2 regions of the Brevibacterium sp. OS20 genome follow, and region 1 is predicted to be linked to the other one. Evidence: predicted binding sites of a transcription regulator. Region 1 holds the regulator's gene; the other holds the start of a gene.

Region 1 (3,409 bases):
TCCCGAGGCCGACGCCCAGTCGGCCTCGGCCGGGGCCGGCGAGGAGCCGACCGCGGACCCGAATGCCGAACAGGCTGCCGCGGCCGATGCCAGCGACCTCGGTGTGGACATCCCGTCCGATGCCTCGGGTCTCGAGGACATCGAGCCGGAGGCCGAGCCCGAACCGGGTTCTGAGGCAGCGGGATACCTGGCCGACCTCAAGCGCATCAACGCCGAATATGCGGCCTACCGGATGCGGGCCGACCGCGAACGTGAGCGTGCGGCGCTCGGCGGCACGATCAAGGTCGTCGAGGCCCTGATTCCCGTGCTCGACGAGGTCAAGCTCGCTCGCGACAACGGCGATGTCACCGGGCCCTTCGAGACCCACGTGAACAAGCTCGTCGAATCGCTGAACAAGCTCGGCGTCGAACAGTACGGAGAGGTCGGCGACGAGTTCGATCCGAACATCCACGAGGCGCTCATGCAGCAGCCTTCGGATGAGGTCGAGAATCCGACGCTCTTCCTGGTCATGCAGCCGGGCTACCGGATCGGGGAGCGCATCATCCGCGCCGCCCGCGTCGGTGTCCAGCAGCCGGAGGACTGAGCAGCGACCATGATCGCCGAGGCGGCCGCCCGCCCCGCACGCCGGTTCACCGACGTGCGGGGCCGGGGAACCGCCTCGGCGGCGGTCCGGATCTTCGGGGCATCGCCCCGGGGATGCGGATTGTGAGAGGACAAGTGAATACCCTGATGACAGGATTGATTGGAAGGAAAGGAGGTGCCAGGTGAATACCGGACCTCAGAATGATTGGTTCGACAAGGACTTCTACAAAACCCTCGGCGTCTCCAAGGATGCTTCCGACGCCGAGATCAAGAAGGCTTATCGCAAGCTCGCGCGCAAGTATCACCCGGACGCCAACCCCGGTGATGAGAAGGCCGAGGAGAAGTTCAAGGAGATCGGCCAGGCCCACCAGGTGCTCTCCGACAAGGAATCCCGGGCCCAGTACGATCAGGTCCGTGCCATGGGCGGCGGCGCCAGGTTCAGCGCCGGTTCCGGTGGACCCGGCGGGGCTGCCGGCGGCGGATTCGACGACGTGTTCTCCGACCTCTTCGGAGGCGGCGGACGCACCCGGACCCGCACGACCTACGGCGGTGGGGGAGACGTTCCCCCGGACCTGGCGGATCTGCTCGGCGGATTCGGCGGAGGCTTCGGCGGTGGCGGCGGATACGGCGGCTACCAGCCTCCGGTCAAGGGCGGCGACATCAAGTCGAGCACGACGCTGTCGTTCACCGAAGCCATCGACGGCGCCTCGGTGAAGCTGAACATGCCCGGCGGGAAGCCGCTGACCGTGCGCACCCCGATCGGGGTCAAGGACGGACAGAAGATCCGCCTGGCCGGCAAGGGCAAGGCCAGCCCCAACGGCGGCGAGCCCGGAGACGTCATCCTCACCGTGCACGTGAGCCCGCACCCGGTCTTCACCCGCGATGGTGACAACCTGCGGATGGATCTGCCGATCAGCTTCGACGAGGCGGCCCTCGGCGCCGAGGTCAAGGTGCCGACTCTGGGCGGGATGCCCGTCAAGGTCAAGGTCGCACCGGGTACACCGTCGGGACGGACCCTGCGCGTGCGGGGCAAAGGTGTGAAGACGAAGAAGGGCACCGGCGATCTGCTGGCGACAGTCGAGATCGTGGCGCCGAAGAACCTGTCCAAGGAAGCCAAGCAAGCGGTCGAGTCGTTCAAGGCCGCCACTGAAGGTGAGGACCCACGCGCCGGCTTGCTGGACAAAGCCAAGGCCAGCTGAGGTGGTGAATCACAATGCACATTTCATCGAGTGCGGCGGTGTATGTCATCTCGGTGGCCGCGGATCTGGCGGGCATGCACCCGCAGACGCTGCGGCAGTATGACCGACTGGGTCTCGTCTCTCCGGAACGCACTGCGGGCCGGGGCCGGCGTTATTCCGGGAAGGACATCGCCAAGCTGCGACTGATCCAGCAGCTGTCGCAGGACGAGGGAGTCAACCTCGTCGGGATCAAGAAGATCATCGACCTGCAGAATCAGGTCGATGCGCTCAAGAGCCGCAACGAGGAGCTTGAGGACGAGGTTCGGGCACGCCGGTCGGTGCAGGAACGCGATGCGCGTGTCTTCGCGGCCGGAACCGTGGGCGGAGACGTCGTCTCGATCTCGAGGGGACGACGCCCACAGGGTCGCCCTGAGCCGGGAGCTCTGGTGCTGTACAACCGGTACCGACGCGGCTGATCCTGACGAGGCCCGACTGGGACGCTGAGAACAGCGTCGAGGCGGAGTGCGAACCGAACTTTCGGTGCGCACTCCGCCTTTTCGCGTTGCTCGACGAATCCAGTTCATTGCGGCGCAGAAAAGTACACGTGTTGTGCGACACTGACTCTGTGAACGAGAAAGAGAAGGTTCGACAGGTCGCCGACAGTGCCGATTCGGCGGCTCAGGAAGCCGCGGACAGCCGCTGGTTCGAGCGTGTGGCCCGCGCGGGCTTCATTGCCAATGGGTTGGTCCACGCGATCCTCGGTGCGACGGCCGTGACGATCGGCCTGGGGCAGGGCGGCGGCGAAGCCGACCAGGCCGGAGCGGTCGGACAGATCGCTTCACAGCCCTTCGGCCTGGTGCTGATCGTGATCTGCTTCCTCGGCTGTGCGCTGATGGCGTTGTGGTGCTTGGTCAACGCGTTCTTCGGTGCGTCGTCGCTGCGCGGTGCCGGAACTCGCGACCCGCAGGAGAAGCAGGGGAGGAAACAGTGGATCGACTTCTTCTCGACGGTCGGTTCTGCCATTGCCTATGTTGTGGTTGCCGCGACCTTCTCCCAGTTCGTCTTCGGCGGAGGATCGGACTCGGGCAAAGTGAGCTCACAGGCCTCGACGACCGTGGCGAAGGCCCCGGGCGGACTGTATATCCTCATGGCTGCCGGCGCCGTGATTGCGCTCATCGGCATCGTGTTCTGTATCAATGGTCTGCGCCGGAAGTGGAAAGATGAGCTTCGTCGGCCGCGCAGCGCGTTCACCCGCTTCCTCGTCGGATTCACCGGTGTTGTCGGGTATCTGGGCAAAGGTGCGACGCTGCTGTCGGTGGGCATCCTCATCGTGGTGTCTGCGGCGACCGGTGATCCGGAGGAGTTCACTGGTATCGACGGTGCGCTCAAGGGCATGCGCGATCAGCCGTTCGGGCCGTATCTGCTGTTGGCCGTGGGTCTCGGCCTGGTCCTCTACGGGGTCTTCCTCGCCCTGCGCTCGAGGTACGACCGCATGGAATGAGCTGTCTTCTGCTTTGTTGCAGCGAAAAGAAGAAGGGCGCGAACCCAACTGGGTTCGCGCCCTTCTTCGACTCACGCCCGCCTCAGTCGAGCCGGCATGTTCTCAAGTCGGTCGCTATCAGATCTCAGCGGGATCTTTGGCAACCTTC
Region 2 (3,409 bases), 1.6 Mb from region 1:
CCGAGCTCGGCAGCATCACGGCCATCATGGGCACCATGAGGAGCCCGGCCTTGGTCGCTTCGATCCCGTGGGCCATCTGCAGGAACGTGGGCATGTACGAAAGTACGCCGAACATGCCGATGGCGATGCACATGCCGGCGATTGTGCAGAGGACGAAGTTCGTGTCCTTGAACACGAACATCGGGATGACGGGTTCGGGCACAGCCTGTTCGACGAAGACGAAGACGACGGCGCTGATGACGGCGATGGCGATGAGTCCGATGATGATCGGATCGTCCCAGTCGTACTGATGCCCGCCCCACGAAGTCGTGAGGATGAGTGCCGAGGTGAATTCGGCGATGAGGATCATGCCCGCGACATCGACATGGCGTTTGACCGACCGATCCGACTTGGGGACCTTGAGGAAGAGGATGGCGGCGATGAGCGCGAGCACGCCGAACGGAAGATTGAGAGCGAATGTCCAGCGCCAGCCCGGACCCTCGGTGATCCAGCCTCCGATCAGCGGTCCCGCCACCGAGGTGACCGCGAAGTTCGCCCCCATGATGCCCATATACGGGCCGCGTTTGCGCGCCGGCACAACCGCGGCGATGAGAGCCTGCGAGAGGATGATGAGACCGCCGCCGCCGAGGCCCTGAATGACGCGTGCGGTGATGAGGACGGCCATGTTGTGGGCCAGGAAGCCGACGATCGAACCGAGGATGAACATGCAGATGGCGAAGATGAAGATCTTCTTCCGGTTGAACGAATCGCCCAACTTGCCGTAGATCGGCATCATGATCGTCGACGCCAACATGAACGCCGTCGAGACCCACAGCATCTGGTCGACGCCGTTGAGGTCACCGACGATGGTCGGCAGGGCCGTGGCCAGCATGGTCTGGTTGAGCGAGAACATGAACATTGCCAGCATCAGGCCGGTGAATAGCAGGATGACCGACGAGGTCTCGATCTCCGGCTCCTCCTCGGCGCCGTGCTGCTTCTCGGCAGCGGGCTCGGTGGCGGTAGTGGTCATTTCAGCCTTTCTAAGAGGGTCAGGAACAGTTCGATCGAGGAGGTGAACGCCTGGTCCACCCGTTCGTCGTCCAATTCGTGTTCGGTGTCGAATCGCGCGGAGGCGAAAGCGTGCTCGAGCGGGATGCTGCACAGCTGCGCGAGCATCCGCGTGGCCCGTGCGGCGGTGTCGTCATCGGCAAAGGTGATTCCGCGACGTTCGATCCGCCGGCGGATGCCGGTGATGATCTGCTCGGAGTAGTGCCGTTTCGTCTCCATGCTGAGCATGCCGAGGTGCGGATGCCGAGCCTGGATCGCGCGCAGCTTCTGCTTGTTCGCCGACCGCGGCAGCAGGAATTCGAACGCGGCGCGGATGGTGAAGGAGAGATCCTCCACCAGACGCTCGCGCCGGGGCTCGAAGTCCTCGATGAATCGCTGCAGAGCGGCGGCGATATCGTCAGAGGTCGTCAGTCCGACGATCGCCATCTCCTTGGTAGGGAAATAGTTGAAGAACGTGCGCGTCGAGACCACTGCAGCTTCCGCGATCCGAGCCACAGTCACCTCGTCGAGTCCATGATCGAAGACGAGATCGACGGCCGCGGCGTGGATGGACGCACGGCGCTCACGGGTCTGGCGCTCGCGCAGGGATTCGGTCGGTTCGGAACTCACCAGAAAATTATGCACCTCTTGCAAATTTGCACCAAATGCAGAAATGCATTCAATGCATTTCTCGACGGTGATGTTGTTCACACTCCGTCGTCGGGCGGTCGACAGGTGGGAATATATGCCTGCATGCACCTGTTGATTGAGTCGTATACGCTCAACTTTGAAAGAGGAGGTCAGCTTTGGCCACATTCTTCGGACCCGCAGGCTCGGGCGGAGACTCGTTCGACGAGTTCCTCGCTCGTTTCCTCCAGGGGCAGACCGGAGCCCGCCGAGGCCGTTCCGTCGACATCAACCGACTGCTGAGCAAGCGCAGCCACGAGGTCATCGAAGCGGCCGCGGAGTTCGCAGGACGACACGGTCAGTCCGAGGTCGACGCGCTCCACATCCTGCGCACCATGGTCGATTCCGAACCCGGAATCTCCGCCGTGCGCCAGGCCGGCGCCGATCCCGAGGCCATCGCCCATGCGATCGAAGAGCGCCTTCCGGCCAGCACCGACACCGAGGCGGATTCCACGCCCACGCTGACCGGTTCGGCCCAGCGCGCCCTGCTCGACGCCTACCAGGTGGCGCGAGCCTTCGGGTCGACCTACATCGATCCCGAACACATGTTCTTCGCCTTCGTGCTCAACCAGGAGATGCCCGCCGGTCGGATCCTCGCCCAGGCAGGCGTCACCCAGGCTGCACTGCAGGCCGGTGCCGAGGCGGCCGAAGCCGCAGGCATGCACCCCGGCCAGGAGGCCGAAGGTGAGGACGGTCAGGAATCCGTGCTGGAGAAGTTCGGCACGGACCTCACCGAGCTCGCAGCCGAAGGCAAACTCGATCCCGTCATCGGCCGCTCGGAGGAGATCGAACAGACGATCGAGATCCTCGCCCGCCGGACGAAGAACAACCCGGTTCTCCTCGGCGAGGCCGGTGTCGGCAAGACCGCGGTCGCCGAAGGCCTCGCTCAGGCCATCCACTCGGGCGAAGTTCCCAAGCAGCTGCAGGGCAAGCGCATCATCGCGCTCGATATGCCCGGAATGCTCGCCGGCACGCGCTACCGCGGTGACTTCGAAGAGCGCCTGACCGGAGCGCTCAACGAGATCGCCGACGACGGGGACATGATCGTCTTCGTCGATGAACTCCACACCCTCGTCGGCGCCGGCGGCAACGGCGAGGCGAACTCGATGGACGCCGGCAACATCCTCAAACCGCGACTGGCCCGCGGCGATCTGCACATGATCGGCGCGACCACGCTCAAGGAGTACCGCACCATCGAGAAGGATTCGGCTCTCGAACGTCGCTTCCAGCCGGTGACCGTGGGCGAGCCGAGCGTCGAGGACGCGGTGACGATCATCGACGGGCTGAAGGATCGGTACGCGGAGTTCCACGAGGTCACCTACACCGCAGAGGCGGTCCGCGCGGCCGTGGAGCTGTCGAACCGCTACATCACCGACCGGTTCCTGCCGGACAAGGCCATCGACCTCATCGACCAGGCGGGCGCCCGGATGTCGCTCAGGCGCGGACCCGCGGTCGATATCGACGCGCTCAAGCTCAATCTCTCCGAACTCGAAGCGGAGAAGAAGTCCGCTATCGAGGTCGAGGACTACGAGCGTGCCGGCCGTGTCCGCGATGAGATCAACGAGGTGACCGCTCGGATCGAATCCGCCGAGAACCCGGACGCGGAGGCCGTGAAGACCGCTGCCGCCGAGGCGATCATCGGTGAGCAGGAGATCGCGCATGTGGTCTCCCGGGCCACCGGAATCCCGGCAGCGCG

What was found. Region 1 encodes HspR, which represses chaperone genes until heat shock. Its sites were predicted from a motif close to AAGTTGAGTCNNNNNGACTCAACTT; they were not measured.
Region 2: a site for HspR is predicted at 1,790-1,814, ahead of ACVZTU_RS04480 (ATP-dependent Clp protease ATP-binding subunit). Genes of this name have one in related genera too.

What each region holds. Positions count from the first base shown of each region.
Region 1 covers NZ_CM166367.1:3,559,413-3,562,821, reverse strand. Annotated here, with positions in the region: gene ACVZTU_RS15925 (nucleotide exchange factor GrpE) at 1-583, shown strand, start outside; gene ACVZTU_RS15920 (DnaJ C-terminal domain-containing protein) at 765-1,781, shown strand; gene ACVZTU_RS15915 (heat shock protein transcriptional repressor HspR) at 1,796-2,236, shown strand; gene ACVZTU_RS15910 (DUF1206 domain-containing protein) at 2,386-3,261, shown strand; gene ACVZTU_RS15905 (lipoprotein 17-related variable surface protein) at 3,379-3,409, opposite strand, start outside.
Region 2 covers NZ_CM166367.1:1,052,360-1,055,768, forward strand. Annotated here, with positions in the region: gene ACVZTU_RS04470 (DHA2 family efflux MFS transporter permease subunit) at 1-1,009, opposite strand, end outside; gene ACVZTU_RS04475 (TetR/AcrR family transcriptional regulator) at 1,006-1,656, opposite strand; gene ACVZTU_RS04480 (ATP-dependent Clp protease ATP-binding subunit) at 1,833-3,409, shown strand, end outside.